One region of the Priestia sp. AB genome, then DNA from elsewhere that is predicted to be linked to it. Evidence: predicted binding sites of a transcription regulator. Region 1 holds the regulator's gene; each other region holds the start of a gene.
The links. Region 1 encodes LexA, which represses DNA repair genes until DNA is damaged. Its sites were predicted from a motif close to CGAACATATGTTCG; they were not measured.
Positions count from the first base shown of each region.

Region 2: the regulator LexA is predicted to act here: its motif matches at 2,191-2,204, upstream of uvrB (excinuclease ABC subunit UvrB).
Region 3: the regulator LexA is predicted to act here: its motif matches at 8,863-8,876, upstream of POF52_RS29815 (malate synthase).

Region 1 covers NZ_JAQMYN010000001.1:797,430-808,643, forward strand. The annotation lists gene POF52_RS04045 (APC family permease) at 1-116, shown strand, start outside; gene POF52_RS04050 (cation diffusion facilitator family transporter) at 226-1,203, shown strand; partial or broken gene POF52_RS04055 (glycosyltransferase) at 1,242-1,707, opposite strand; gene POF52_RS04060 (hypothetical protein) at 1,811-3,256, opposite strand; gene lexA (transcriptional repressor LexA) at 3,470-4,087, opposite strand; gene yneA (cell division suppressor protein YneA) at 4,234-4,563, shown strand; gene POF52_RS04075 (YneB family resolvase-like protein) at 4,617-5,285, shown strand; gene POF52_RS04080 (DUF896 domain-containing protein) at 5,355-5,585, shown strand; gene tkt (transketolase) at 5,752-7,758, shown strand; gene sirA (sporulation inhibitor of replication protein SirA) at 7,908-8,348, shown strand; gene POF52_RS04095 (YneF family protein) at 8,439-8,651, shown strand; gene POF52_RS04100 (ABC transporter transmembrane domain-containing protein) at 8,742-10,505, shown strand; gene POF52_RS04105 (ABC transporter ATP-binding protein) at 10,495-11,214, shown strand, end outside.
Region 2 covers NZ_JAQMYN010000006.1:213,196-224,409, reverse strand. The annotation lists gene uvrA (excinuclease ABC subunit UvrA) at 1-137, opposite strand, end outside; gene uvrB (excinuclease ABC subunit UvrB) at 144-2,123, opposite strand; gene POF52_RS19335 (sigma-54 interaction domain-containing protein) at 2,459-4,120, shown strand; gene POF52_RS19330 (proline dehydrogenase) at 4,185-5,099, opposite strand; gene POF52_RS19325 (DUF2198 family protein) at 5,414-5,644, opposite strand; gene POF52_RS19320 (PDZ domain-containing protein) at 5,665-6,855, opposite strand; gene POF52_RS19315 (S41 family peptidase) at 7,018-8,457, opposite strand; gene POF52_RS19310 (murein hydrolase activator EnvC family protein) at 8,631-9,839, opposite strand; gene ftsX (permease-like cell division protein FtsX) at 10,000-10,890, opposite strand; gene ftsE (cell division ATP-binding protein FtsE) at 10,880-11,214, opposite strand, start outside.
Region 3 covers NZ_JAQMYN010000028.1:8,192-19,405, reverse strand. The annotation lists gene POF52_RS29860 (MFS transporter) at 1-321, shown strand, start outside; gene POF52_RS31200 (IS3 family transposase) at 499-588, opposite strand; gene POF52_RS29850 (DinB family protein) at 1,013-1,528, opposite strand; T-box leader at 2,052-2,266, shown strand; gene POF52_RS29845 (amino acid permease) at 2,310-3,686, shown strand; gene POF52_RS29840 (hypothetical protein) at 3,992-4,435, opposite strand; gene POF52_RS29835 (hypothetical protein) at 4,622-5,347, shown strand; gene POF52_RS29830 (hypothetical protein) at 5,540-5,875, opposite strand; gene POF52_RS29825 (DUF3885 domain-containing protein) at 6,030-6,719, opposite strand; gene POF52_RS29820 (hypothetical protein) at 7,219-7,407, opposite strand; gene POF52_RS29815 (malate synthase) at 7,921-8,775, opposite strand; gene POF52_RS29810 (cold-shock protein) at 9,403-9,606, shown strand; gene POF52_RS29805 (cold-shock protein) at 9,873-10,073, opposite strand; partial or broken gene POF52_RS29800 (MerR family transcriptional regulator) at 11,167-11,214, shown strand, end outside.

The sequences.
Region 1 (11,214 bases):
CGAAAAAAAGCTGGCAAAATATCCTTCACAATCAGTCCAGTCTGTTGTTAAAAGCACATTTGCTTTACCGTAAAAATGTAATTGTTACAACTGTACCGTACCGTTTTAAAAAATAATGAAACATGACTAAAAACCTCCAACTTGTATGTCGGAGGTTTTTAATTTTTAAATTCACATACACTAACCGTAATCGAATCTCATCAAAGGCGCAAACGGAGGGATTATATGAGTGAATTAATTAAATTGTTGCGAAAGGGAAATAAATCCGCCATCATGGCCGCTGTAGTTAATACCATTATCTCTATCATTAAAGGTATTGCCTTCGCTTTAACAGGGAATGTAGCAATGTTTGCTGAAACGATGCACAGCTTAGGCGATGCAGCTAATCAGTTTTTTGTCTTTATAGGTTCGGCATTAAGTAAAAAAGCCCCGACCAAACGATTTCCAAACGGTTTCGGCCGATTGGTTAATCTCGTTCTATTGGGAGCGGTTCTTGTAGTAGGGATTATGGCGTTTGAAACGATTAAAGAAGGATATCACCATATTCTTCATCCGACGAAGTCTTCAGGCTTTATTTTAAATATTGCAGTACTTGGCATCTCGGTGTTACTTGAGATGTTTGTCCTATTTAAGGCAATGAAAGAAATTTTGCACGATGTCGGAATGAATACTACAGAGGTCAATGTTTTTACCCAAAGCTTTGTTCATTTAAGGAAAGCAAAGCCAGCAACCAAGCTGGTCTTTATGGAAGATCTAGTAGCTACTGGAGGAGGCGTATTGGCGTTAATAGCCGTTTTCATTTCACGGTTTACACCTTTTCACCAAGCTGAAGGAATTGCTTCTATTTTAATTGGGCTTATGATGTTTTTTGTGGTAGGACGAGTATTTTTAGATAATGCTGCTGGAGCGCTTGGTGAAGCAGATAAAGAAATGGAAATAAAAATTGGCGCGATTGTCATGCAAGATGTACAAGTGCGTGATATTCAAACATTAATGGTGATGAAAGAAGGAGAAGAGCTTCACGTTGAATTAAAAGTAGAAATTGATCCTTCTTTAACAGTGGCAGAAGCTGATGACATTAAAGATCGTCTGGAAAATCGTATTTTACAGGAAAAAGGAGTAACGGATGTCATTATTGAATTTGATGAAGATGATGGAATTCCGGACTGGGCGCCAAGTGATTTACAGCTTCAAAAAGAATAAAAGCAAGGAAGAAAACAACTGTTTTCTTCCTTGTTTTTTTAGCTATATACTTTTTCACGTACGTTCGGAGAATCTGTTGAAGCTTTCGAGAAGTTAATGGTTTCACGTACAACGTAAATAGGTCTATTTTTACTTTCATCGTAAATTCTTGCGATGTATTGTCCGACTAGACCTAAACCAAGTAGCTGAATACCGCTAAAGAAGGTGATAGCTACCATAATAGAAGTCCAGCCAGGCTGAATGTTTTTACCTATCAGCCAAACAACAATCGAATATTAAAACTAAAAGTGATACAAAAACCGATAATAAGCCAATAACCATTACTAAACGCAAAGGCTTCGTTGAAAACCCAATAATTCCATCTGAAGCAAACTTGATCATCTTTTTTAAAGGATATTTTGTTTCACCAGCAAAACGTTCATCGCGCTCATATTCTACATATGTTTGCCTGAAGCCAATCCAAGACATCATTCCTCGTACAAAACGATTACGTTCAGTCATTTGAAATTACAACAGCGGCATAACGTTTGATAAAAGAGTAAGCGGAGTAGGAAAAAGATTTCGTAATAGAAAAAGCTGTTTGCATCCATAAGTATGCGAACAGCTTTTATGTTTTAAATCGATCTTTTAATAAATTCCATAGGGAGCTCACTCCGAGACTAATGCTGATCAGAATTCCTGATAGAGCTACTATTAAAGCGATATATTCAAAGATAGAAAACTGCTTCATACTATCCCAATTGATGTTTCCCTTTAGCTTGCTAATAACTAAATTCATTCCGTAAATACCGGAAAGAACGGTATAAATCGTTAAAATTAATAATAAGTAATTGTGACGCTTGGCCGCAATTTTCTCTTGATTTTGATACAAAGTACCAAGGGTTTCTTTGACTTCTTGATAAAGAGAATTGATGTGGAAGATTTTTTTAAAGAGCTCAGAAAACTCTTGACCTTCTGTGCGAGAGCTAATTTCTAAAAATAAATATTTACCTGAAAATACGGTAATAGAGCGGATTAGTCGCTCAATGCCCTCTGAATTTTTATGAAACGTGAGCTGAGAATACTCATAAGATAGTTTTAGCAACACGATTTTATAGAAAAAATGCAAAAATAAATTATAATAATGCTGGCCAAATAGATGATTCATCAAAAGCTGATCCGTTTTAGAGTCTGTCGATTTAGAAATACACGAAAACACATGGTCTGTTATAACGTAATAGGTTTCAGGAGCCCATCTGGAGTACACGTGTTTGGTATTATACGTTTTAATATACTCGTGGTTGTGTGCAGAGATAAACGGTTTCCCGTCAGGCGTATAGCTATTTAGCTGCCCAGTACGAAATAAAGTTGTGGAGTTAATCTCTTGCTCTTGATTTACCGTTACATAACTTAATACAAACATCCGTTCATCGATAAAATAAGGAAGGCTCCCTACATGCTGTTCACGCGTGGCTTCTTTTTTGATGTGTTCGTTCAAAAATGGCGCAAGCTGTGAAAAAATATAATCCTGTACTTTGCTATAGCGGTGATGTTCATAGGTAATGGTGGATCCATGCTCTTCAGCAAGCTTCGGTTCTAATACACGAAAATGATTCATGAATTCTAAAATGTCATCATAGGTGTAATGATTATGACTCATCTCAGTGCGAATGGTCATGACGCCAATCTCAAAAGGACATAAAAAAACATCCACAGACAGCACGTTGCTAGACACGGTGGTGGAGGAAGTTTGTAGCGTAACGGTATGGTCTATTTTTTTTGAAAATCGAAGCAAGCCTTCTTTTTCGCAGGAATCAGGGAATAGAATACATTCAATGTAAGGAAGAAAATATTGATCCAAGCTATCATGAGATACGTAATACTGTTCTCCGTAGTATTCTTTTTCTACATGTTTGTTTTGAATGGAAAAAAACTCAAACAAATTTTCTTTCAGTGCATGAACAAGCTGCTCTTTATTTTTTCGGTCAAAGGAAAAAGGAAAAAGAAACATGTTCATTGCTTTGGTAGGTACAATGGTTTGAAATGGTTCTGTTTTCCTTGGTGTATTGGTCATAAACTACATCCTTCTTATAGTCGGTTGTATTTCCTTGTAAGAGTCGAGGAAATGCAGGTAGAAAGTAAAAAAGGTAAAACAAGATTTACAAAAACCGTTCTACCTGCCTGCGATGATTCAACGTATCATTTATAATATGCCAATTTTTTTAGAAAACAAACGTAAAAAAACCAACTAACATCATGATTAGTTGGTTTTACATACAGTATCTGATTAGTGAATCGTGCGATATACACCAGTTACTTTTCCTAAAATCGTTACGTGGCGAAGAATAATAGGCGCCATCGTTGAATTTTCAGGCTGTAAACGAACGAAATTTTCTTCTTTAAAGAAACGTTTTACCGTTGCTTCGTTGTCTTCGGTCATAGCGACCACAATATCTCCATTATTAGCTGTTTGCTGCTGACGTACGATTACCATATCGCCATCTAGAATACCTGCTTCAATCATACTTTCTCCCATAATTTCAAGCATAAATACATGATCATCTGGAGAAACAAATTTATCTGGAAGAGGGAAATATTCTTCCACATTTTCAACGGCTGTTATAGGCAGACCCGCTGTTACTTTACCGATAACAGGAACATTTATGACATTGCTTTTAGGGATGTTTACTTCGTCTAGTTGAAGAACTTCGATTGCTCTTGGTTTTGTCGGATCTCTGCGAATTAACCCTTTGCTTTCTAAACGAGCTAAATGTCCGTGTACAGTGGAGCTAGAGGCTAATCCTACCGCTTCCCCAATCTCACGCACAGAAGGCGGATAACCTTTTAATTTTACTTCATGCTTAATAAAATCTAGTATGTCTTGTTGACGTTTTGATAGCTTCATATTTTTCACCTCGATTTTAGCTATTCTTTAGGTGAATTATACCACGTGATGTGTCAATATACAAACATAAGTTCGAAGAATTCCATTGACAGAAACAAATGTTCTCACTAAAATAAGAACATATATTCTGATAGGGGGATCATAATATGCAACAATTCTTACATTCTATGAAACATTACGCTATTTTTTTTGCAGTTATCGCTGCACTTACATATGTATTGACGCTGGTTTTAGGAGCGGATAAAGTAGATTTAGACAAATATTCAACGGTTACTATTACAAAAGGAGATACGCTTTGGGAATTGTCCAACAAGTATCATAATCACCATCATTTGACCACCAATGAATTTGTCAAATGGGTTGAAGACGTCAATGACTTAAACTCAGACACTGCGCAGTCTTTATCTCCTGGAGATAAATTATATATTCCTGTTTTAAAAAAAGAGTTACATAATCAAGTGGCAATTGAACAGTAGTGTGTAACGGTCGTTCCTGAATATTGTTAGAAGCCGAAAAGGTCGTGATAAAAGTGGATGCCATTATTTATTGCCGTGTCAGTACGGATAAAAAAACCCAAGAAACATCTTTACAGCGCCAGCAAGAAGAATTAAAAAAGCTTGCTGATCTTCACCATCTAGACGTAAAAAAAGTCGTAATGGAAAAAGCAAGCGGATATGAAGTAGACAGAGAGGGTATTTTGGATGTTCTTCATACAATGAAAGAAGAAAAAATATCTGTGTTGCTTATTCAAGATGAAACACGATTAGGCAGAGGAAATGCCCGAATTGCGCTGCTTCATGCTTTTCATAAAGAAAATGCTACCATCTATACGATTAGTCATCAAGGCCAGCTTCAGCTTTCAGAATCTGATTCAATGGTGTTAGATATTATTAGCTTAGTGGAAGAGCATCAGCGGAAATTACATAATGCTAAAATTAAAAGAGGAATGAAAAGAGCTGTAGAAAACGGTTATCGTCCGCAGCAAAATTTAAAAAATCAAGGAGTTAACTCGGGAAGAGAAAAAAAAGAAGCGCCAATTGAAGAAATTGTCCGCCTTCGTCATAACGGCTTAACCTTTGCTGAAATCTCAGTTACGCTAAAAGGTTTTGGCTATAATATTTCAAAAGCGACGGTACATCGCCGCTATCAAGAATACCAAGAGAGTGCTCAATCTCTTGATAAAACGAAAGAGATTTAGTAAGATGACTACATGTTGCCGGAACGGTTCGGTAATTTTAATTATTGATTATAAGGAGATAGGTTTTATATGCTATCAAAAGATAAACTTGCTCGTATTAATGCTCTTTCAAAAAAGGCAAAGGCTGAAGGTCTGACAGAATTTGAAGCGAAAGAACAGCAAGAGCTACGTCAGGAATATTTAAAAGTTTTCCGACAATCTATGACAAATCACCTTCATACGATTAAAGTTGTGGATGAAGAAGGTAAAGATGTTACGCCTAAGAAGTTAAAAGAGAGTAAAAAGAAACGTCTTCACTAAGACGTTCTAGTAAAACTAGAGGAGTGTTCCCTCTAGTTTTTTGTATATTTTTAATAAGGCACACAAAAACTGTAAAAGTGGAAAATTTTTTGGTTCAAGTATTGTACAAATAAGCAAATCATTAGTATGATAACATATGTACATAGTTTTGAAAGGAATGAAGAGTATGACACAACGTATTGAAGATCTTTCGATTGCAACAATTCGTACTTTATCAATCGATGCGATTGAAAAAGCAAATTCAGGTCACCCAGGTATGCCAATGGGAGCTGCTCCAATGGCATATACATTGTGGACAAAATTTATGAACATCAATCCAAAGAATCCAAACTGGTTCAACCGTGACCGCTTTGTATTATCAGCAGGGCACGGATCGGCACTATTATACAGCTTGCTTCATTTAGCTGGATATGACTTATCAATTGAAGACCTTAAAAACTTCCGTCAATGGGGAAGTAAAACACCAGGTCATCCAGAGTTCGGTCATACAGCAGGTGTTGATGCAACAACTGGCCCACTAGGACAAGGTATTGCAATGGCTGTTGGTAAAGCAATGGCAGAACGTCATTTAGCTGAAACATACAACAAAGAAGGTTTAGAAATTGTAGACCACTTTACGTATGGTATTTGTGGTGACGGAGACTTAATGGAAGGTGTATCTGCTGAAGCAGCTTCATTAGCAGCACATTTAAAATTAGGACGTTTAGTTGTTTTATACGATTCAAATGATATTTCTTTAGACGGAGATTTAGATCGCTCGTTCTCTGAAAACGTAGAAGATCGTTTCAAAGCTTACGGATGGCAAGTAATCCGCGTTGAAGACGGCAATGACTTGACAGCGATTGCAAACGCAATTGAAGAAGCAAAAGGCGATTTAACACGCCCAACACTAATTGAAGTAAAAACAACAATCGGATTTGGTTCTCCAAACCACGCGGGTACTTCTGGCGTGCACGGTTCTCCATTAGGTTCCGATGAAACAAAATTAACAAAAGAAGCTTATGCATGGACATTTGAAGAAGATTTCTATGTGCCAGAAGAAGTGTATGCTCACTTCAAAGCTACAATTGCTGAAGATGGCCAAAAGAAAGAAAACGAATGGAACGATGTATTTGCACAGTATAAAGAAAAATACCCTGAACTAGGTCGTCAATTTGAACTAGCAGTAGAAGGAAAGTTACCGGAAGGCTGGGAAGAAACGCTTCCAGCATACGAAACGGGTTCAAGCCTAGCTAGCCGTGCTTCTTCTGGAGAAGTATTAAACGCAGTAGCACAAGCTGTACCTCAATTCTTCGGCGGTTCAGCTGACTTAGCTGGCTCAAATAAAACAATGATTAAAGGTTCAGAAGACTTCACTGCAGCTGATTACAGCGGACGTAATATCTGGTTTGGTGTACGCGAATTTGCAATGGGAGCTGCATTAAACGGTATGGCTCTACACGGCGGTGTAAAAGTATTCGGAGGAACATTCTTTGTATTCTCTGATTATCTTCGCCCAGCAATTCGCTTAGCAGCTTTAATGAAGCTTCCTGTAACATATGTATTCACACATGACAGTATCGCAGTTGGAGAAGACGGCCCAACACATGAGCCAATTGAACAATTGCCATCACTTCGTGCAATGCCAGGTCTTTCAGTGGTTCGTCCTGCAGATGCAAATGAAACAGCTGCTGCATGGCGCTTAGCATTAGAGTCAACTGACCGCCCAACGGCGCTTGTATTGACTCGTCAAAACTTGCCAACGCTTGAAGGTACAAAAGAAAATGCATACGAAGGCGTGTCTAAAGGTGCGTACGTTGTATCTAAAGCTGGTAAAGACCAAGCGGATGCATTAATACTTGCAACAGGCTCTGAAGTAAGCCTAGCAGTAGAAGCACAAAAAGCATTAGCTGCAGAAGGTATTGACGTATCTGTAGTAAGTATGCCTGCATGGGACCGTTTCGAAGAGCAATCTGCTGAGTACAAAGAAAGTGTTATCCCTAAATCAGTGAAAAAACGTTTAGGTATTGAAATGGCTTCTACACTTGGCTGGGAACGCTATGTTGGAGACGAAGGACAAGTTCTTGGTATTAATCACTTCGGTGCATCTGCTCCTGGTGAAACAATCATGAAAGAATTTGGTTTTACAGTTGAAAATGTAGTAGCAAAAGTGAAAAGCTTGCTTAATGCATAATTCTTTTTCATAAGAAAGAGCGGACTCCTGTGGTCTGCTCTTTTTTTTCGACAAAAAAACAAAGGAATTTTTTCATCGATAGACAAGCATTGCGTACACCATTCGGTATAATGGTACAAAAAAGAACGAGCCGAAAGGGAGGATGAATCGTGAGAACGTATGAAGTATATTTAATGGAGGAAGAAGTTGCATCATCCTATTTTCGAAGAGAAAAGCTCATTTATCAGCTGCTGATTGAATATAGAATGAAACGTCACTTGCAGGAAACGCACCTACAAAAACAAGTTCATTACATTACTCGCCAACTGCCCATTTCATTTATTCAACGAGAATTGCTTCAGGCGTTTTCTCATTATCCTCATTTTTTTACTCATCAAGAGACGTTTGTGCTGGAATATCCTCATAAAAAAAGTCGAGCATCTATAAAATTAACGAATCGCTGTATAACAATTGAAGGAGATGGCAATGTTGATGCTGAGACAGCTTTTTTTGAAGTATTACGCAAGCTAGATCCTTGTTTTTTAGCAGTGAATTATGGAACGGATGAATACGGCTGGCTGAGGCCTGTGAAAACAAGAAAATTTGTGTAATTATTTAAGGAAATTGGAACGGAAATATTGTATAATAGCGTATGGTCTAGTACACTGTAAGTTAGACAACACGAAGGAGGAAGTAATACCATGGGAATGTATATTCTAGTTGGTGTTCTAGCATTAATTGTTGGGATAGCGCTAGGATTTTTCATTGCTCGTAAGTATATGATGAGCTATCTGAAGAAAAATCCACCAATTAATGAACAAATGTTAAAAATGATGATGATGCAAATGGGCATGAAACCATCGCAGAAAAAAATTAACCAAATGATGAAAGCAATGAACGGCCAAATTAAATAATGGTTAATTGGACAGACACTCTCTATTCAGAAGGGTGTCTTTTGTTTTATGATAGAGATAAGAAAATAGTTGTGGGGCTAGGGGGATACGATGAAAATTTTTCGAGAGTTATGGTGGTTTTTCAAACAGGAAAAAAAGTCTTACATAACGGGGATAGCGCTGCTCATTATTGTGGCAGCATTAGAACTTCTCCCGCCTAAAATTATTGGTTTAACGGTAGATGGCATTAAAGAAGGGACGCTGAATGGAAAGCGCTTAATGCAGATGGTTGGCATTTTGCTAGGAGCTGCTGTGGTGGCCTATTTCACAAGATACATATGGCGTATTATGATATTTGGTTCATCTGTTAAACTAGCCAAGCAGCTGAGAAATACCCTCTACACTCATTTTACCAAGATGAATCAGGCCTTTTATCAACGGCGGCGAATTGGGGATCTGATGGCCCATGCAACAAACGATATTCAAGCTATCCAACAAACTGCAGGTTCGGGCGTTTTGACACTCGTGGATTCCATTGTCACAGGAGGGCTTGTTCTATGCACAATGGCCCTCACAATCAGCTGGAAATTAACGCTTATTTGCCTTATTCCTATGCCGCTTATGGCCGTTTTAACAAGTTACTATGGTACATTGCTTCATGCGCGGTTTCATCACGCACAAGCAGCATTTTCTACTTTAAATGATAAGGTTCAAGAAAGCATTAGCGGAATTAAAGTCATTAAGACGTTTGGGGAAGAAGCAGCTGATGTCGAAGAATTTCGCATTAAGTCTGCAGATGTTGTGCAAAAGAACATGAAAGTAGCCCGAGTAGATGCATTGTTTGATCCGACCATTTCGATTATTGTAGCACTTTCTTTTTTACTTGCTCTTATTTTTGGCAGCAAGATGGTTATTAGTGAAGAGTTAACACTGGGTCAGCTTGTTACCTTTACAACTTATTTGGGCCTTCTTATTTGGCCGATGCTCGCGTTTGGCTGGCTATTTAATATTGTAGAACGAGGAAGAGCATCATATGACAGGGTATTTTCTTTATTAAAAGAAGAAAATTCGATTGAAGAAGCAGCGCATCCTAGTGCTGAAATGCCAACAGGAAATATTGAAGCTGTTATTCATAGGTTTTCGTATGGTAAAGAAGACGCATATACGTTAAACGAAATTTATTTTACACTTTCTCGCGGTCAAACGTTAGGGATTGTCGGAAAGACGGGTGCTGGGAAAACCACGATTTTAAAGCTGCTGCTTCGTGAATTTGATGTAAGAGACGGAGCTGTTTTATGGGGAGGAAAAGACATTAAAGACTATGCTTTTGATTCATTGTACAAAAGCATTGGATATGTTCCTCAAGATCACTTTTTGTTTTCAACAACAGTTGCTGATAATATCGCTTTTGGAAAAAGAGAAGCAAGCAATCAAGAGATTAAAGAAGCGGCTAAGGTTGCCAATGTACATAGAGACATTCTCGATTTTACAGATGGCTATCAAACAATAGTAGGCGAAAAAGGCGTTTCATTATCGGGTGGACAAAAACAGCGTATCTCGATTGCAAGAGCTCTTCTATTAGATCCTGAGCTTTTAATTTTAGACGACTCGCTATCAGCGGTAGATGGAAAAACGGAAGCGGGTATTTTACAAGCGCTGAAGCAGAAACGTCAAAATCGAACAACGATTATTACAGCGCATCGGCTGAGCTCGGTTACTCATGCAGACCTGATTCTTGTATTTGATAAAGGGAAAATTATTCAGCGAGGAACTCATGAGGAACTGCTTAGCGTGAGCGGCTGGTACCAGGATATGTACGATAGACAGCAGCTTGAACGTGCGGTAGAAGAAGGAGAGACGAAAAATGAAAATTGAGCATTCTTCGGTACATAAACGTCTGTTTCGCTATACAATTCCGCATAAAAAATCATTTTTTTTAGCGTTCACACTATTATTAATTGCTACGGCTGCGGATTTATTAGGGCCCATTTTGATTAAAATTTTCATTGACGATTATTTAACTCCTAAGTATTTGCCTCTTCAGCCTCTTGTGTGGCTGGCTAGCAGTTATTTGCTTTTACAGCTTTTAAAAATTGTCGTTCAATACTTTCAGCTTCTGCAGTTCCAAAAAATTGCGCTTCAAATTATTCAGCAGATTCGAATTGACGTTTTTTCTCATGTTCATCGCCTGGCTCTTCGCTTTTTTGACAACACGCCCACGGGAAGCCTGGTATCTCGAATTACAAATGACACGGAAGCCATGAAAGAAATGTTTGTGGAAGTCATCGCGGTTTTTATTCAAAATGGGGTATTTTTGGTCGGTATTTTTATAGCCATGTTTATGCTAGATATGAAGCTGGCTTTTTATTGTTTAGTTCTTCTCCCGTTCATTTGGGGACTTATGAAGCTTTATCAGCATTACAGCGCTATTTACTACGGACAGCTTCGAGAGAAACTAAGCCAGTTAAATGCCAAGCTTCATGAGTCTTTGCAAGGCATGTCTATTATTCAGCTATTTCGTCAAGAAAAGCGGCTGCGCTCGGAATTTGAAGAAATCAATGATGAACATTACAAAGCGGGGATG
Region 2 (11,214 bases), on a different contig from region 1:
GTATCGAAAGCCAAAGAAGATTTACCAGAACCTGATAATCCTGTTAACACCACTAATTTGTCTCGCGGGATTTCAATATCGATATTTTTCAAATTGTGGGCTCGTGCACCTTTTACCACGATTTTTTCCATCGCCATGTTTTATCACCCTTCCGCTTTTAATTCTAGAATCAAGTCACGAAGCTCAGCTGCGCGTTCAAAGTTAAGCGCTTTGGCTGCTTCTTTCATTTCTTGTTCCATTTCTTCTACGAGCTTTGCTTTTTCTTTTTTGTTGAGCTTATCGAATGCCGGTGCTTCTTCATACGTTTCTGTATCTTCTGCTACTACTGTCGCACGAATTGAGCCTCGAACTTCTTTTTGAATCGTTGTCGGTGTAATACCATGCTCTTCATTGTAAGCTTCTTGAATACTTCTACGACGCTTGGTCTCATTGATAGCAATGTCCATGGAGTTTGTGATGCGATCTGCATACATAATGACATGTCCATTAGCATTTCGTGCAGCACGTCCGATGGTTTGAATAAGCGATCGTTCTGAACGCAAGAATCCTTCTTTATCCGCGTCTAATATGGTTACTAACGAAACTTCCGGAATATCTAAACCTTCACGAAGTAAGTTAATTCCTACAAGCACATCGTACTTTCCAAGCCGCAGCTCTCGGATAATTTCAATACGCTCGAGCGTCTTCACTTCAGAGTGAAGATATTGAACTTTAATGCCGATTTCTTTTAAGTAGTTCGTTAAATCCTCGGACATTTTCTTTGTTAACGTCGTAACGAGTACTCGTTCATTTCGCTTAATCCGGTCGTGAATTTCTCCAATTAAATCATCAATCTGCCCTTCAATTGGTCGAACCTCAATATTTGGATCCAATAATCCCGTTGGACGGATAATTTGTTCAATCACATCAGGTGCCTTCTCAAGTTCATAAGGACCTGGTGTTGCGGAAACATGAACAATTTGGTTAATATGCTGTTCAAATTCATCAAATTTAAGCGGGCGGTTATCTAATGCGGAAGGCAAGCGGAAACCATGGTCCACTAACACCTGTTTACGCGCTTGGTCCCCATTGTACATTCCTCTAACTTGAGGAATCGTAACGTGTGATTCATCCACAACAAGAAGGAAATCTTCAGGGAAGAAGTCCAGCAGTGTATAAGGTGTAGAACCAGCGGGACGAAGCGTTAAATGACGAGAGTAGTTCTCGATTCCCGAACAAAAGCCCATTTCTCTCATCATTTCTAGGTCGTAGCGCGTGCGCTGCTCCAAGCGCTGCGCTTCTAAAAGCTTGCCTGCTTCTTTTAGCTTCTCTAGCTGTTCTTCTAGTTCTTTTTCAATATTTTGAATGGCAACACGCATTTTTTCTTCTCTCGTGACAAAGTGAGATGCCGGGAAGATAGCTACATGTTCACGATCACCAATGATTTCTCCTGTTAGAGCGTCAACTTCTCGGATGCGGTCAATTTCATCGCCGAAAAACTCGACGCGAATACAGTGTTCATCTCGAGACACAGGGAAAATCTCCACAACATCACCGCGAACGCGAAACGTTCCGCGCTTAAAGTCAATATCATTTCTTTCATACTGTACATCTACTAGCGTACGAAGCAGCTGATTACGCTCTTTTTCCATTCCTACTCGAAGAGATACGACCATTTCTTTGTATTCTTCCGGAGACCCTAAGCCATAAATACAGGATACGCTGGCAATAATAATGACATCTTTTCGTTCAAAAAGAGAAGAAGTTGCCGAGTGACGAAGTTTATCAATTTCATCATTAATGCTTGCATCTTTTTCAATAAATGTATCTGTTTGAGGTACATAGGCTTCAGGCTGATAGTAATCGTAGTAACTGACAAAGTATTCGACTGCATTATTAGGAAAAAACTCTTTAAACTCACTGTACAATTGACCAGCAAGCGTTTTGTTATGAGCCATAATTAGTGTCGGCTTATTTATTTCCTTAATAACATTAGACATGGTGAAGGTTTTTCCCGTTCCTGTAGCACCTAACAAAACTTGATGCTGCTTACCTTCTTTAATTCCTTTCACGATCTTTTCAATTGCCTTTGGCTGATCACCCTGCGGTTGATATGGGGATACTAATTCAAACTGATCTTTCAAATGAAGGCCTCCGTTTCTATTTTCTTTTTTTATCTATTTTTATTACGATATGTAAAAACCGAAAACACGAACTGATATTCGTATTTTATCACTTTATAATCATAAATGAAACTAATGAGTATTAATCTTATATAGTGTTTGTTTGTTTTTATTTTTTACCCTGTTACTTTATTACCCACTAAATTCTTATACTACCCTTTTCGAAGGGAATACAACTCTTTAGATGAAAGCAATAAAAGAAAGTAAGCTGCGTTATTGTTTGAAAAAGATAGGCTTTTGCGCCAATTTCTAAATTATGATACAGTATAAAAAATATGTACTGAGAGGGGTTTAGTATGGCAAGCGTTGATCAAGTTCTTATAAATAACTCCTTTATAACAGTTGAAGAATCAACTTCTTTAGCTAAAGTGACATCTGAACTTTCAAACTATGACTTCGTCGTAGTCACAGCAAGTACCTTTTATGTAATACAAAAAGATGAACGATACCTGTTAACAGGTCATGACGAGGCATCGTCCATAAAAAAAGTAATAGCGGATACAAATTGGCCTTCATCTTCTACTTCTACGTTAGCCAATTTACAAGCCAACACAAACTGGAACAGACCAGTCCTCATTCAAGCAGAAAACCAAGAAACCACAATAGGACTTGTAACACCTTCGCAGTGGATTACACATTTGCATAGCCAAAATGAGATATTAGCTTCCTATTTTGATACATTGGCAGAAACCATTAATGATGCAGTGACAGCGGTCGATAATGAAGGAAATGTAATCTTGTGGAATACTGCTGCGGAACATACGTATAAGATTCAGAGAGATGATATTATTGGCAGAAAAATCGGAGAGCATTTCAAAGATGAATCCATCATTCTACATACGATTCTAAATGAAGGGCGCCCTGTACGCGGAACGTATCATCGTCCTAATGAACAAACTCACGTGCTCATCAATGCATCTCCTATTATAAGAAACAATCGAGTCATAGGTGGAGTCGCAACTGAACATGACATTACCAATATTGTAAGATTAAATGAAGAAATTGATGTGTCTCTTCTCATTCCAAAAGATAATCCATTTTCTTCTTTCGCGGGTATCAGTCCTGAAATTAAGCAAGCCGTTGACATTGCCAAAAAAGTGGCATCTACAGATATGCCTATTTTATTAACAGGAGAACCTGGTTCTGGGAAAGAAATGCTGGCTCAGGCCATCCACTACGGTGGAGCCAAACATAAAGAACCTTTTTTATCTTTAAATTGCGCCACTATTCCATCGGGACTCCTGGAAATTGAGCTCTTTGGTCATCAAAAAGATGTCTTTTCAGAAGATCCAACAACTATTGCGGGAAAACTGGAGCAGGCTCACAACGGGACGTTATTTATTGAAGAAATTGATAAAATGCCTCTTGAAATTCAAGTTAAGTTTCTGCGTTACTTGGAAGAACGATCCTTTTATCACGTTGGAGGCACGGAAGAAATTCAAGTTCAAACCCGAATTGTAGCCTCTACCACAACGCCTTTGGAAGAGTTGCTAAAAGCCGGTGAATTCCATGAAAATCTTTACTATTTGCTGACCGTCATTAACATTATAATTCCGCCGCTTCGAGACCATAAAGAAGACATCGAAGCATTGACACAGCAATTTGTACAGGAATTCAGCAAGAAGTATAAAAAGAAGGCTCCTTTCATTAGCTCTGAAGTTCTCGAAGCCTTTATGCAATACGATTGGCCAGGCAATATTCGCGAGCTGAGAAATACGATTGAACGAATGATTTTTCTAAGTGATCAGTCGTTGATTACCCTTACGCACCTTCCTGACAATCTGAAGGATGCAAGTTCTTTCACAGAAGTTCAAAAAGAAGAAGATTCTCTTCAAGAAGCTAGGCTAATAGAAGAGACTCTTCAAAAAACCTATGGAAACAAAAGTGCAGCAGCAGATTTGCTTGGCATTTCACGCGGCACCCTTTACAACAAAATTAAAGAATACGGACTAAACTAATCAAAAAATTCGACACGAAGCTCAGGGTACTTGTGTCGAATTTTTTATGTTTCTTTGACTGAACTTATTTGGAGAAATTTTTTAATACGAACCATACATTGGCGGGGCGTTCGGCTAGGCGTCTCATGAAATAACCAAACCAATCAATTCCGTAAGGAACATACACCCTTACTTTATATCCTTCTTTTACTAGACGGTCCTGCAGCTCTACGCAAATTCCATAAAGCATTTGGAACTCAAATTGGTCATTTAAAATACCATTTTCTCTTACTAGTCGTTTTGTGTACTGAATCATTTCTTCATCATGACTTGCTACAGCAGTATAGTGACCATTTAATAAATGCATTTTAATGATTTTTTTATAGTTTTCATCTACGTCTTTCTTTTCTGGAAATGATACTTCTGGTGATTCTTTATAAGCTCCTTTTACTAGACGTAAATTAGCTTGATATTGATGTAAGTCATTCATATCTTGTTCTGTACGATGAAGATACGCTTGAATCACAATTCCAACATTATCAAATTCTTTGCGTAATTCTTTATACATATCAAGGGAGATTTGGCAGTGCAAGTAGTCTTCCATATCAATTCGAACAAAAATATTATTCATTCTGGCCGTGTGTAGAATTCTGCGCATATTTTCCATACAAAGCTCTTTGCTAATATCCAATCCTAAAGAAGTCATCTTTAATGATAAATTTGATTGAACGCCCGATTCTGCAATGGCTTCTAGTGTCTGAATGCACATGGCAGCAGACAACCTGGCTTCCTCTTCTGTAAAAACAAATTCTCCTAAATGATCAAGTGTAACAACTTTTCCACTATTGTTAAGCTCCTTAGATGTTTGAATTGCTGATTCGGTTGAGTCTCCAGCAACAAAACGAGCTGCTCCCATCCTCAATCCATACTTTTTAGCTAATTTGTTTATTGAATGATTTTTGCCAAGCGACTGAAACATCGTTCTCATTAATACTTCCATCAATCCTAAACCTCCTTTTATTTTTTAAAATTAAAAATAAACTAAATTTTCAGATTAATAATTTTATTTTTCTATACCCTCCTCACATTTCTGTACACTTATTTAAATAAATTTATACATAAATGTTTAAAAAATTTAAAAATAAACATATTTGTCTAATTAATTTGATTATACTCGCTCATTAAATGAACCGAAACAATATTGTTATAAGTTCTAACTCACTTTTTCACACACAAAAGCTCTCCACGTTGTGCAGAGAGCTTTTGTGTACAGTTTAATAATAAGCGATTAACTTATCATCAAACCAACAATCTTTATTTTCCAGCTGCTAGCATGCTTTTTGCATATATAAAACCGATGGCTGCTGAAAGTAAATCTATTAAAATAATAAGCGGATAATCTGCGTACCCTTTATATACAGAAACAGCTATCAACAAAAGCGTCAGCGCTGTGGCAACATATAAGTTATATGTTACTCTAGCAAACAGAACAAGCAATATGGCGGGTAGAAAAACTGCGGCAATCGTTTTGACTTCCACAAACATTTCTCCTTTTTATCCGTCTTTTAACCAGCTTGTGAATCACGTTTTGTATAATTGTGTACAAACAAAATACCTAGTTCATGATGTTCGTTGTCATACAATGCTCGCTGAGTAAAGCGAACTTCTCCATTTTCGTCAATAACTTCCAGCTTACAAAAAGCACGGTTATTAACTTGTAATGCTTCATAAAATTTATGGACTTCAGATACAGCGATTCCATTTACCTTAATAATCACTTCTCCTACTTTCAAACCCATTTTCTCTGCCGGAGAATGAGGGATGATTCCTAATACAACCAAACCTTGTGTACGCTTAGTAAACAGTGCGGGCGCTTTTTCATCGCTTCGACGCTGCTGCAAACGAATCCACTCTCTTCCTATGATCGCTAGAATAACAACAGCTACAGCGGCAAGAGGATAAAAAATAGCAGCAATCGTAATGATCGTTAATCCCACGCCTAATGCTAATACACGCTTACCAGTAAATTCAATAGATTTAAACGGCACCATACTTTGAATTCGCTGATAAAAACCGATAGCAAAAGGAACAAAAAACAGGCTAAATGATGTTCCGTCAATAGATAACACAGGCCACCATGGAAACACAGACGTAATGGCGCTGCCTGGAATTAAGACAAAAAGCGGGACAACCCATAATTTTTGAGAGTAATGAGCTCCAATTTCCTGCCCTCTTTTACTTTTCACAATGGCTGGAGACGTACCTTTTGCTCCAAATTTCCAAATTAAATATCCTTCTGCTAATACAAGCAGAGACATTAAAATAGTCAGAGAAGGTAAATCTGCGTTATGAGCTTGCACAGACCACGTTTGAATAAATCCTTCACCAAAACCAGATGCCGGAATAAGCAAGGTTGCAAGCACAGCCAATCCTACGGTGTAAGAAGGAGAAAGCCATTTAAATGTCCAAGGGCCGCTTATAATAAAAGTTAAAACAGCTACAAGTACAATCATTCCTATAGATACATAGACACCTAGCAACACGGTAACAACGGATAAAATCAACCCAATAATGATACCTGGAAAAAATAAATATTTTGCTTCTAAAATAAAATCAAACACGCGAACATGAAAATTCTGACGCTCTCTCTTGACGCGAGAAAGACCTACAAAAAACGAGACGAGCAGAAATAAATAAGTTAACGGATGTAAAAACAAACGCCCGATACCTTTTAAGAGCTCTAATGCAAAATCCATTTTTTCACCACCTGTATTTTTCACATTTTTATTACAACATTTACGATTGATTGTTATGTATCATAGGCTTCTTTATTTTATCAAAATGCATCACTAACCGACAATGTTGTTTTTACTAAAAAAGTTCCGTGCTTTGGAAAAGCACGGAACTTTTTCTACTTCTTATTGACTAGCTAGCTTTAAAGCCGTTTGAAGCTGACGATCTTCATCTTTTGATTTAATTTTTTCTAGAAGTTTTGTTTGTAAAAGCGCTGCTGTATCTTCATCGATTTCACCTGTAGCTTTTTGCTTATTGGCTTTTTGGAATGCAGTTACAGCTGTTTCTGTCTCTTTACTAAAATATCCGTCTGTACGTCCAGGTTCAAAGCCAAGACCTTTTAGCATCACTTGAGCATTCTTCACTTGGTCACCTGTCATATCACGTGTTAATGGCTTTTTATCAACTTGAATTGGATTTGCATAATAATAATCCGGCTGCTTGACTTCTACTGTTGGCTTTATACCTTTTTCGTTAATCCAGTTTCCATCAGGCGTTAGCCATTTATAGAACGTTAATTTTAAATTACTGCCGTCTTCCATTGGAACAGCTTGTTGAACGGTTCCTTTCCCATAGGATTTTTCACCGACTAGCTTGTATCCTCCTGCTTCTTTTAATGCCCCGGCAAGAATTTCAGAAGCGGATGCACTCCCTCCATCAATCAAGGCCACAATTGGATAATCCTTTTGCTTTTTCATTGAAGAAACCACTTTTTGACGTTCACCGTTACGATCTTCAATTTGGATATATGGCTTTTTATTCGTTACTAATTTATCAAGCATTTTTTCAACGCTCGTTAAATAGCCACCAGGATTTCCCCGAACGTCTAGAACTAAGCCATCGATATTTTTATTTTCAAGTTTTTTCAACTGTTTCGTAAATTCGTCTCCCGTTGATTCAGAGAATGACGTAATTTCCATGTAGCCAATTTTTTTATTGTTTACATTTTTAACAGAAGAATAGACGGTTTCAATTGGAATCTCATCTCTTACAACTTTTACTTTCATCGTTTCTTTCACGCCCGGTCGTTGAACATCTAATGTCACGGTAGAGCCTTTTTTACCGCGAATTTTTAATACTGCTTCATTCAATTCCAGACCCGCGATACTTTTACCATCGATCTTTAAAATCTGATCATTTGGTTTTAATCCTGCTTTTTCCGCAGGAGATTGTTTAAACGGAGCTACGATTGTTACTTTTCCATCTGCCATGCTTACTTCAGCGCCAATTCCCTCAAACGATGAATCAAGAGACTGCGTGAATTGCTGGGCCGTTTTCTTATCCATGTAAGATGAGTGAGGGTCTCCTAAGGTTTGTACCATCCCTTGGATTGCGCCATCTAATAATTTTTTGTCATCTACATCTTTGTAATATTTTGAAGATATCAGTTCATAAGCTTGCTTGATTTTGTCTAGCTCTTCCTTTTCCACTTTACTATCATTTGAAGAAGTTGTAAGGGGGGTACTGACCGTTCCAGCATTTGCATACTGAATGCCAAAATATGTACCTGCTGCTCCAACAACTAAGGAGAGTGCCATTAATAGTGCAACGATTTTCCGATTCAAGTTCTTTCATCCTCCTCAACCTTAAGCCATCTCTTCTTATTATAATAGATACAACCAAAACTATGTAATAAAAAGGATGCATGTGTTATTTGTAGCAAAAGGCACCACACAAATCAAGTGCGATGCCTTTTTGTTAAACTATATGTTGAGCTTGTACCACGTATGCTAGGAACTTAAAATTTAATATAACTTTCAGGGTTTACAGCGGAACTTTTGCCTTTCCAATCGCCTTTATGCAATTCAAAATGCAGGTGAGCACCAAACGAACGTCCTGTGTTCCCTATATAACCTAATTGTTGACCTTTATTGATAGATTGACCGCTTGAGACGCTGTAGCTCTCTAAATGAGCATAAACTGTAACCCACGTCTGACCTTCTACATTGTGACGAATAAATACGGCATTACCAAAAGAAGAAGAATGATATGCTCTAATTACCTTTCCGCTTGCTGCGGCTACAACTGGCACACTTTCTCCTCGCTTTCCAATATCAATACCGTAGTGTCCTCTTCCAAACGTTTCTCGATACCCAAAATGAGATGTTACCGGGCCCTTTGCCGGCCTCATAAACGACCCGCTTGTAACAGGGGGTGCCTCCTCTGTTGCCCCGGCTTTTTCAATTTCTTGCTGTTGAGCTTGTGCTGCATTTTTTTGATCAGCTAAAATAGAAGCTTGCTCTTCTAATCCAACGGCTTCTTCATTAAATTCTTTTTCCTGATTTTTGAGCGTTTGCATGAGCTGATTCTTTTCATCCACTTGTCTTTGCAGCTGCGCACGAAGATTTTTAAGTTCTTCAAGCGCTTGGCTTACTTCCGTTAGCTTGTTTTGAACTTTTGTTTCTTTCTCTTCTTTTGCCTTTTTATCGGCTTCATGCTGCATTAACAAATCACGGTCAGCCCCTACAATTGTCGAAACCGCACTCACTCTGCTAATAAAGTCTCCGAAGCTTTCAGAGCCTAGCAGTACATCTATGTAATCCACAGACCCGCCATTTTCTTGTAAAGCACGAGCACGTTTTTTTAATAGCTCATTTCGTTTTTCAATTCGTTTTTTTACAACGTCAATCTCGCTTTTCAGCTTCTCGATGTCTCGCTTTGCTTTTTCTACTTCAGATTCACGGCTGCGGATATCTGCATTCGTTTGTCCGACTTCTGAATCCAAGCGCGCGATCTCAGCTTCTTCGTTTTTTTGCTTTTCTTGAACCTCTTTTAATTTCTCTTTATTTTGATTAATATTTTGGTTCACATCATCACTTTTTTTCTCTAAATCACTGAGTTTAGTAGTGCTGGCACTTTGTGCATAAGCAATTTTTTCATTACCTATCCAAACCGCACTTAGTCCAACTAAAACTGCTGCTGTCATTACTAATGTCTTACGTGTCATTTGTTTCTCCTCATCTGCACATATTTCCCCGTATAAACGGGCATTAGCAAGACCCCCATTAGCACTTTTTTCTATTTTTATGTGTAATTACACAACAACCTCACATTTGATAAACATCAAATGTGAGGTTGTTGTAATCTATTATGTTAAAAATCTATTCTTATTTTCGCAAGAACTTACGGATGGATAATGTACTTCCCCACATCCCAATTAGACCGCCGATCACTAATAATAATAGCGACACTTGAAGCACGAATGGAAAGGCAGGTAAAAGTTCAAAGAATCCATCAAACTTAGGTTGAACTTCATTATATAAAACGCTGTACACACCGATAATAACTGCAATTGGCACAATAGAACCAAGCACTCCTAAAAACAGACCTTCAATAAAGAACGGCCAGCGAATAAAGGAGTTGGTGGCTCCAACTAAGCGCATAATTTCAATCTCTTCACGGCGAGCTACAATCGTAATTTTAATTGTATTTGAAATTAGGAACATTGCTGTAAATAGAAGCCCTAAAATCAGCACTACTCCGATATTACGAGCTACTTTCAGCACTTTAAATAACTTTTCAACTTGATCTTGTCCGTATTGAACTTTTGCTGCATACGGATATTTCTCAATTTGTTTAGCTACTTTTGCGACATCAGTCGGCTCTTTTGTTTTAACAACAAATACATCATTTAATGGGTTTTGCTGTTCAAACGGTTCAAAAGCTTGTCCTTCATCACCCATACTATTAATCAAATCTTTTAACTCTTTATCTTTAGAAGAAAACGTCACCGTATCAACTTGCTTAATTGCATCTAGCTTTTCCTTCATTGCTTTTCGATCATCTGCTGTAGCTGCAGCATCAACGTGAACGCGAATTTCCACATCATTTTCAATCAATTTGGCAATGTGGTTTAAATTCATCATCAACATAAAAAATACGCCTACAAGCAAGAGCGTCACGGTAACAGCACTTGCAGATGCGAATGTCATCCAGCCGTTTCTTCCTAAACTTTTAGATCCTTCACGTAAGTGGCGACCGAATGTCCTAGCCTTCATATCCGTATTCACCTCTTACTTCATCGCGCACAACATTTCCATTTTCAATCGCAATTACGCGCTTTCGAATTGTATTTACAATTTCACGGTTATGCGTTGCCATTAAAATAGTCGTACCGCGTTTATTAATCTCCTCAAAGATATCCATAATTTCCCACGAAGTCTCCGGATCAAGATTCCCTGTCGGTTCGTCGGCGATGACAACCTTAGGACTATTCACAATTGAACGCGCAATAGACACACGCTGCTGCTCTCCTCCAGATAGTTCATCAGGGAAAGAATCCATTTTACCCTTTAACTTAACAAGCTCTAGCACCTCTAGCA
Region 3 (11,214 bases), on a different contig from region 1:
ATTATTGGTTTTATCCTTATTTCAATTTCAGCCCTTACAGCTTTTTATTTCGTCTTTATTGTTGGGATGATTTTCTTCGGCCTGGGTGATTCGGTCTTTGGGCCATCATTTAATGGTATGCTTTCAAAATCCCTTAGTGACAGTGAGCAAGGGCATATACTAGGGGGAGCTCAGAGCATTCAATCTCTAGCTCGGTTCATTGGACCAATTATTGGCGGTCAGTTGTATTCAGTAGTTAGCCACACTACTCCAGCCATCATGGGTGTGGTATTGATTGGTATCTCTACTCTCGTTTTATCAAAAAAGCATCGTTATATTTAATAAAAAACAACCATTAATTAAGAATAGAAGAACTGCCTCTTCACCGATGGGAGTTTTTTCTGTTTTATAACTGTATACCTTACAGGCATTTTGTTAACATAAACATTCTTTCCGGAACACACGCAAAAAGAGAACCCTTAGAAATGAACTGAACCCAAAAAGTTAGACAATTTATATTTAAGCAACGTAGTTAGCATGAGTACGGTATTCGACTGGACTCATGCCTTTCAATTTTCCCTTAATTCGAGTGTTATTGTAATAGTGTATCTATCCTTCTAGCTCTCTCTCAAAATGGTCCATATCTTTAAATTGTTGAAGATATAAAAGCTCTGGCTTCAGTTTGAAAAATAAATTGATAACAAGAAAATAAAGGTTTCTACAATGCCGAAATTTGCGTTGAATCAGGAGTTATATGAAAAACAAAAGTTAATTTTGTCAGCGAGCATTTCTCTGCATTTTAAAGTCTTTGATTAACTAGGTTTTTATTTATAAATGATTGTGATGAGAAAGCAACTTTCTATTTGTACGGGAGGTGCTTTTTCGTTTCTTATAAAAATATAAAAATGGAGGAACGAAAAAAAGCCCAATTTCTCTAGTTTAATACTTAGGAATTGGACCTTTTAATATTAGAATTCCCTTAATATTGTAAATCCGCATTTCCTGATGCTGCCCCTTTTAGATAGAGGAGAAACTACTCTTTTGTATCCCTTTCATATAAATATAAAATATAATCAGTCATAACACCGGGATGGCCCAATTGCCGTAGCATAGCTGTAATATTGCCACGATGATATGTTCCATGATTGACAACATGTTGTACTACATCAGATAAACGGGTTTCGAGTCGTCCAGCAAATGAAGTTTCCAGCACAAAGGCGGTTTCTATATCTTCTTGACGATTGAGAAATGCTTTGTACCGGTCAGATAAATCGAAAAACATCGTTTCTACTTCCTCGATCCTTTTCGTTTCAATCTGTTCTCTCAATTGATTAGCCGACGCAGATGCTTCATCAAACTTTTCACCAGAAATACAATTTAACCATATGTTGTCAGAAACATAAATGTGCGCCATCACCTTTGATATAGAAGAAAAAACGCTCTGAATTTCCTCTTCGTAAATGTCCTCAGAAAGTTCTTTTAATCGGTCGAAAATTTTTTGGTTTGCCCATACATGGTAATCGTACAATTTTAATGAGTGATGTGACATTTGAAACTCCCCCTATTTCCCAATTCATTATCGACATTACACAAGGTATCAGTAGTCAACTTAACTATACTTCTATAAAAATATCCTCCAGACCTTTTGTTTAAAGGAGTTTTTTGTTCACTTAATATGAATTATAAGAAGTAACAAACCTTTAAAATTCCTATTATTAAAGGTTTTTATATATTCATAATTCAAATGTTGTAAAAGAAAAGAATAACTCTTGCCTTGTTATATTCTTTAGGATAAAATACAATACTGAGATATTTTCTCACCATTTTTATTCTGATTTGAAAACCTACTGTACTCTTGTTTGCACAGTAGGTTTTCTATTATAGAAAAGCGTACAATTCAATCACAGTACAAATGATTGGAAAAGGAATGATTAAATACCGAATAATGGTAATTGCTATCTTTATGTAAAATCTAATAACTCTTCTTATAGCTGTAAATAGATAAAAACATATTGACATTTAATTTCAAACTAACTATGATGATATACATTACATACACTTTATTTAAATAAACAAAAGCTAAGATAGGATCTTAAGTAATCCTAATCTCCCTGTTATAGAGAGCTGATAATTGGTGGAAGTCAGTACAAAGATTAGAGATGAAATTCACTCCTAGAGCTTCCTCTTCTAATGGTATTTTAGAGAGGACGGATAAAACCGTTATGCTAATTAAGAGGTAAGATGTTTTTACAATATAGGGTGGTACCGCGAAATTTTCGTCCCTGCTGAATAATTCAGCAGGGACTTTTTTATGTTAAAAGGAGGGCATCATGAAAGAAAATACTGCATCAAAGAATACGTTAAAAAAGCAATTATTACCGCGACACATTCGAATGATTGCTATTGGAGGAATGATTGGAACAGGGATTTTTAAAGGGAGTGCTGATACAATTGGATTAGCAGGACCTTCGGTTATCTTTTCGTATCTATTTGCTGGACTATTGCTTCTCATTGTAATGGGAGCTTTGGCTGAAATGGCTATTGTATACCCATCGCACAATATGAAAGATCTAATTCAAAAAGCTTTTGGAAGACGTTTTTCTTTTATAACGGGAGCTACTTATTGCTTTATGTGGCTTACTGTGTGTGTTATTGAAGTCATCGCTGCAGGTAGTTTTCTGCAATATTGGTTTTCTTCTATCCCTTTATGGATTCTTTGTCTTATTTGTTCAATTGTACTTATTTTAATTAATGCTACAAGCGTAAAGTCTTTTGGAGAAATTGAGTTTTGGTTTGCTGGTATTAAAATCTTTGTTATTATTGCTTTTATTTTATTAGGTATAGCGATACTATTTGGAATTATGCCAAGCAATAATTCATCTTCTCATTATCTTCATAATTATAGTGATTTTATACCAAATGGCTGGAAAGCCGTTTTCTCTACATTACTTGTAGTCATTTTCTCGTATGGAGGATCAGAACTCATTGGTTTAACTATTACAGAAACGAAAGATGCTGAAAAGGTATTACCAGGGGTAGTTAAAGGCGTTATGTGGAGAGTAATTCTGTTTTATACTTTGCCTATTTTTATTATCTGTGGCTTGATACCATGGGATAAAATTGATGCAAATGCTAGCCCTTTTGTCCAGGTATTTGAAACAGCCGGGCTTCAAGGTGCTTCTCATGTTATGAACTTTATTTTATTAACAGCTGTCCTTTCAGCAGCCAATTCAGGTATTTATGGCTGTACAAGGATGCTTCATTCTTTATCTCAGTCGGGAGATGCTCCTAAAAGTTTGTCCTATGTAAATAAACAAGGCGTACCTGTTTACAGTTTAGCTTTCAGTGTCCTATTTTTATTATTGGGAACGTACCTCGTATACTTATATCCTGAAAAAGCTTTTTCTTATTTATTAGCTATTCCTGGATTTACAGTTTCTCTTATATGGATTAGTATTTGCTTAGCTCAGCTAAAGCTACGTCCTCAATATAAAGAAAAACCATATTTTAAACTTTGGGGCTTCCCTTATTTAACGCTCTTTGCCGCATGTACATTAATTATTAGCTTCATAGTCTTTCTCATAGACAGTGCGAATAGGTTAAGCTCTATAGTTTGTGTAGCATTCGTTCTTGTAATGGTAATTCTTTCATTTTTCAAAAGGAACACCAAACCTACTTCTCTTGAAGTACCGAATGATACCAATTAGATTTTACATTCTTCAAACACTTAAATCAAAAAAAGATACTTTATAAAGTATCTTTTTTTGATTTATAGAATCACTTGCTTCATTTGAGAACATTTTTAGTGATTTAACTCACGATTTGTTTTTGGGATTTTTGCTCTTCATTCCAAGCCTCTAAGGTTTCATGCAAGATACTCTTTGCATCTCCTTATAGCTGTTTTCGCTGTGAGTGTCGTTTATTCCTTTAGCGTAATATGCCATATTCGTTTTGAGCAATTTTTTCATTTTCTGCATAGCTTGTAGATTAAAATAAGCAACAGCGATTCCCGTTAAGTGCCCAAAATGGTGATGTACGATTGTGTTTGACATACCTTTGTTATCCACACTGTAAATTCGTTAATCATGTTAATTAACTCACGAATGTACTTGTTTTTGTGATGATCAAACTGTTTGTACGTTTCCTCTACTTTGCTAAAATCAATCCATTTCTTTAGTTTAATCATAGGCGGATTAGTGCTCAAAAAATATGCGAGTTCTTGCAGCTGATTACTGATCCTCAGCCATGTTTCTGCTTTGATTTCTGTCACTTGGGTAGGTTGATACTGTGGCACATACTTGCAAATAGTGGTGTAGAAATAAGCAAAAGCTTCATCAGCAAAATAGACCGATTCTTTATTCCAATACTTTGCATTGTACTCCCCTGGTTTCACTTCTATATAATAAGCATTTTCGACCTTGTCCACATTGGTTATCATTTCAAAAGGAGATTCCATAGTAACACCTCTTTTTTAGATAACGTTAGTATGTCCTTTTTTATTAGTGATTTACCTAAAAATTACTCCCAAGTTAATATCATGTACTTTTATTTTTTTTAACCATTTATAAAACATAGGTATGATTGCCTTTCCTTTGAATAGGTTAGTTGTACAAAACCATATAGCCGAAAGGAAGTAGCAATTATGCATATAGAAATGAATATCTTATTTACTTTAGGTTCTTTACTGGGTTTATTAGCAGGTGGAGGACTTCTCAAATTAGTAAACCATCTGGCAAGGGGAAGAATCCAATTTATGTATGCTATATGCGGTGGAATCTTATTGGGCTTATTGTTTTTTGATATCCTTCCGTCTACTTGGCATCTATATGATTTAAGAGGCGTTTTATTAGGGATTGTAGTCGGATATATCATCATGCTATGCATTGACCTCTTTTTGCATAAACAAAACAGCGAAATTTCACCCTTACAGGCACTTATCTTATTAACGGTTGCTATCTTTTTTCATAATGTCATCACAGGCATTACCTTTGGAATAACAGATATGCACCAATCAGCTTCTATATTCGCAGCCACCCTTTTACATCAGGTCCCAGAGGGGATGGCAATTATGACAGTCCTCTCTATAGCAAAAATACCTAACACCTTCTTTTTACTAATTATAGCCATTCTGTCGCTGTCTTTAGGAGGCAGTTTATTCATTGGTGAAAGTGTACAAGTTTCCTCACTTAAACTACAAGCTTTGTCGACTGGCGCAGCAATCGGTACACTGTCTTTTGTTATCTTTCATGAAATAATTGGAAATACCATCAAGCACTTCAGGAAATTGCATGTATGGCTATTAATTTCGCTAGGATTCTTAATTATTTATGTTTATCAATATTCTCTTTCATTATTTCATGGCCATTAGAATGATTAAATTTAAGTGTCAAAAAGACACCTACAATTGTATGCAGCTATACCTCACTCTGATCATTTATAAAAGAAGAACATTTCATAGAATGTTCTTCTTTTACATTACTTCCTAGAGTCATAATTATGGTAACTAGAAATAACTGCTTAGAATCCATATTTCATTCTCTTATATATAAGCATCTGTATGTTACCACTCTCTCCACTCTTCTGTGATATCCTCTTCAGTCTCTAAGCCAGCTGCATTTGCAGCTTTGATGATAAACTCGCAAAGTTCTTCTCTTTCTAACGTTTCAATGAAATAATCAAATTGTTCATTTAACTCATTTAATCCTATAACTATCTCTTGTACATATTCTAAGATATCTTGTTCTGACATTTTATCTACAGAACCTTCAAGTCTATTAATATAAGTATCAAGGATTTCATCAGTGGCTTTAATATTCTCTACAGTGAAAATCTCATCATCTTCCATTCTTTGTTGCCAAGCTGCTGTCGGTTTATTATTTTTTAGTTCTTCCATCATTGTATTATCACCTTAATCTTATTTGGATTTCCATTTAGCTATAAGCCTAATGCTAATCTGATTATATAACAAAATTAACCTAGAAGATTGTAGATAACCTTTTTATTTTTAGTTACTGTGAGACAGGTGATTATGGATATAAAAAATGTGCTAATTAGTGGATGAATCCTACTTTCCACTTAAATAAAAGGTCAATTTCTTCTCGATCATAATCCAAAATCCAATTATTATATTCTTCATAAAGAAAGCGTATAGATTCTTTACTTGAGGTTAAGACATCACATCCGCGATCATCATACAAATGAAAAATCTTTTTTTTAGAGAGATTAATAAAGTAAATATCATAACTACTTTGGGAATTACTCTTCAGAATAGTAGATGGATGAGCAAAATCTTCATAATTAATAGCCTTTAAAAGTTGCGCATATCTTAATTCTGTTTTCTTACAAGAAAGTACATAGCGATGAGTGGAAGATTGATCATCGTCTTCGTCTTCATCCTGAAATACACTCGGCAAACAGTGATGGTTTAATTGATATAGCCGCTGTTTATCTTTTATGTATTTTAAATAAACGTTTAAAGGTCTTTTTTGAAGGAAACGATCTTTGTTCCTAGTATGCACATCCGTAATAAAAAGAATCTCATCTCCCTCTTCAAATACTCTGTGAAATAATGTGATTGATCGATGAAAAGCTTGATTCAAACAATCTTTTTCGTGAGATGAAATTAATGGATCTGATATTTCAAAGCGAATGCTATATTTCCACGAATAAAACAGAGCTGGACTTAAAGTTAATCCTTCAAAGTATTTTTCTAAAAATGAAGGTAGAGTGTTAGTGCTCATGTATTTTTCTCCAAATTTTTTAGTTTTTATAGTTTATAAGTAACTTTTTTACTTAAACATTAAGTAATTGTTCGATTTTATATGTAGGATTAATAAAGCCCTTTATTTTTTTAAAAAAACTTAAAAGCCACCTCGAATTGTCAGGAAAGGTAGCTTACAAGAGAAACTTAATATGGAATTATAAAGTATAGTATATTTTTTCTATAAAAACTATTCTCTACCTCATAAATACATTCGTAAAACGCAAGCTTTTTATGCATTTTGGCAGTTAATCTTCCCTATCGAATCTTAATCTATTTTTGCATGTGTGTTGAAAAATCACATTATATGAACTCAGAATGAATATTTTATACAATCACAATAGCTTCGTAAGTGCTTGCCACTGATGAAACCTCATGGAATCAAGAGGCTCTAAATCTTATAGTGCTGCTTATTTCTTAAATCAGTCTATTTATTAAAATAAAAAGCACCTCAATTAATAGATGCCTAGTTTTTATTATTATTTTTCTTCTGTAATCATAAACTGTACCACGTTATTTAAATTGATGTGCACTAACTCTTTTTCATTCGAAATGAATCTTTCATATTTTGTTATATGACTAATGACTTCTTTCTTTGATGCGGCTTCGAATTTTAATTCCTTTGTCCTGCCATTTATAAATTCGAAAATAACTTTAAATTTAAGCATAGGTGTATCTCCTCATTATCTACTTATTATTCTTGTTTCATCAATTCTTCTTCAAAGAAAAAAATACTTGGATATTTAGTAACCGTATAAGAGTATGTTTTCATGTTTTTTACATAATGACTTTTTAAGATTGTTACTAATTCATTCGATACTCTTATAGTTACTGTTTTTCCATTACTAAATATTTTCACGTTATATCCTTCATTTTCTCTCCTATTAAAAATAATAAGGTTATCGTATCGTATTATTCTTATAATAGAGCTGAGAAAAGCTTACATCAATCTGTACAGATTTTCCTCATTCTGGTATATGAGCTCAAAAAGTATATAGTTATAAAATAGTAAAGGATTATTTTATATAGATTTTTTAATCACCTACTGTCACTTTTCTACCTCTCCTACGTTCTGTTCTTGCCTTTTTAATAGCGAACAGAGCCAAGGAACGTTCGCTATTAATGATGGGTGAGAAAAATGTGTCAGTCCTTAGTCATTCATATTACCTTTGGGCTAACGTTTACATACGCATCAATGCGCCATTAGGCTTTGGTAACTCCTCAGCTGTTATCAGATTCATTTTACAAAAATGTTCAAAAAATTGTTGTGCCAGCTCTCTTTCCTTTGGGTCACTTTTCAACTCAGCTATATCAAGTAAAATTTGAGCCATCCATAAATTATCAAAATAACGGTATTTACCTGTATTCCATGTCATTTTTTGGGATGTTCTTTCGTTTACATAATATCTCCAGAAAGGCATCTGATCCGATTCCTGTTCTGTAAGCTGGAGTCTGTATTTTGAATGAGCAGGAATATATCCATCTTCACAAAGCTTACCGATAAAATCTTCATTCACCATATAGACGCCTAAGATACGTCTGTCTTTTTCAGGCATACTGGAATCTATCGCTGTTAACAAGACAGCACTATTTTGGTGCAAACGGATGGGTTTGGTTGGCTTCCCCTTGTTATTACCGCTTTTTATTACACCTGAAAAAACCTTCCACTCTAAAAAAGAACTATTCTGTTCTTCTGTGTCACACCAAAAAACCATTTGTGATTCAGAATGAAGTTTATGATTTTTCATAAGTTTTTCAAGTCCCCAGCGAAGTTCTTGGTTTTTTCGTTGTAGTTTTTTTTCCTCTTCCTTCTTCCGTTCTTCCTCGATGTGTTCCATTTCCTTTTTTTCTATAATTTTTTCGAGTGAATGAGCAACACTTTTATCATGCAGTTTTAGATGCTTTCCAAATACATCGGGGAAAACAAATTTTTTATTTTCCGATGCGAAATGTATTTCAATACTAGAATCATTACATTTAACTATACTACCTATCCCAAAAAGCTTGTGTGTAACTTTCTTATTGATTAGATTCATTATTCTAGGCCTCCTTGTAGAATAAAAACTCGGTTACTATTAGATAGTAAATTAATAATTTTATTCAACTAACTTACCTTTAAAGCTCACACAACTGTTTGAGTTTTTTTCAGTTTTAAAAAGGGTGTTGAAAAAATGTATCCATAATTCTATCTGAAAAAAACACAGCGGAATTCGGAATACGATCGAAAAAACAATTGTAAAACTATTATAACATTTTTTGAAAATATTACAAATTTTCCATTGACAATATATTTTAATTTGAGGTAAAATGAAGTTTTGTTGTTTACAATAGCTCAAAATAAAAGTCTCTAACAAGTCATGAAACTTTTGGAAAGTCCCTATAAATAACCATTTGATTACTGGTGATAAGCGAAATGATTCCACCATTAAACTAACCCTCATTACGTTGGAGGCTTAGTTTAGGGATGTACTACTACAGTAAGTGGTACAATTAAAAAGCAAAAGAAGAAGATATGAACATTATTACCAAGTGTTTAGAAATTCTCATATAAAAAATTCCGTGCATTATCCCATGAAAATAAAATGGTAAGAAACACTAATTGATATAAATGATTATTACTCCTTTATAAGCTATAATGTAATATGAGGAGTAGTGATGTTAGTATGTATTATTACGGCAAAAGAAATCAAGAACCTTTAGCTCAAGAACAAACAGAGGTTTGGGAATGTACAGTAGAAGATTGTAAGGGCTGGATGAGAAAAGATTTCTCTTACGACAACCACCAAAAATGCCCTTTGTGTGGAAATCACATGGAAGCTGGAGAACGGCTTATTAATAAAATCCCCCTTAATCCCCATCGAAGATAATTTGTACCAATGCTATCGCATAGATTAAAAATTACTACTATATTATTTAATTGAAAATATAGTTAATTTATTTGCATTTGCTTTCTATTTCTAATGTATGTTATAACTAGTTATACCTTGTATCGATCGTCTTGTCTAAAACCCAGGCTTTTTTTAAAAGCCTGGGTTTTCTATTGAACTAATAGTAGATAAATCATGGTTTTTTAATTATAAGACCATAAAAAAAGGACTCCTTCATAAGGAGTCCTTTTTGTTATCACTTTTAATTATGCTTTGTGAACGTTAGCAGCTTGTGCTCCACGTTGACCTTGCTCGATATCAAAAGTAACTTTTTGACCTTCTTCTAATGATTTGAAACCTTCACCTTGAATAGCACTGAAATGAACGAATACATCGTCTCCGCCTTCGATTTCAATGAAACCGAAACCTTTGTCTGCATTAAACCATTTTACTGTACCTTGTGTCATAATGTTGCCTCCTGCTGTGGAATATTCCACAAATGTATTACCTTTCTTGCCCAATCATACTATTTCAAGATAAAAACTTCTATTTAAGGTTTTTTCTTCTCTCAATCTTATACCGAACAAAAATAAGTTAAACATAGTGTAACACATAGAGATATTGATAGCAAATAATTGCTTTTTTCCATTCTTCACTAAAAACAGTATTATGAGAAACGCTCAGAATTGCAACGAGTGGACAATCACCCGCGAAATAAAGAATATCTTCTTCTGATAGCTTCTCAGTACAACATTTCAACACTTATGCACCAGAATCCCTTTAACTATGTATAGTTAATTTATGGTTAAGTTTTCTAATAAGATAGTCTTAAAAAGTACACTTTTTGGGATTGTGAAAAAAACGACTTAAAAAACAGCTATCCCATTCGAAAAAGTATACTTTTTCGGACTCCTAATTTTTAACTTTATTCAAACACTAAAGGAATAAAGTTAAAAAATTTATTGGAATTAATAAAATTGCTTTAACGAAACTTAAACAAAAGGTTAATTAATACTTTTAATGAATTAATTTACTTTTAATTTATTTTTAACCATATTTTAATGATTCACTATAATCATTGGATTATAATGGAATCACCAAAGTGATTATCCTTCTTTCAACTTGCTTTCTATCTAAAGCAAGTCTTTTTATTTATAGGAATGAAAATGACTAGAATGATATAGGTTGCACCGTATCCATATATTTCATTCGTAATCAGATTAAAATATATTTCAAATATACAGAAAAACGCTCTCTGAGGGAATGAACTTTGGTTTTACATATAATAGAATAAATAGTTCGACGTAAATTTGAGCAATTTAGAAGCTCTTATTTTCTTCTTATTATTGATTTTGAAACACTTGTTTTGAAATTAGTTAACCTAATGTCACTCTCAATAACTACAAACGCCTTTCATCAAGAAGTGTTTATAACGTGCTATTTTTAATAAACTTCATTTCTATATACAAACCAAAAGTTAATAACATATATACTGATAAAGAATGGAAATAGGAGAGGATAATCTTGACTAAAAATCATCCATATTTAGATGAGAAAGTTATGACTATAAAAATCGTTACTGAAATGACAGGTTTATCAGAAAGACAA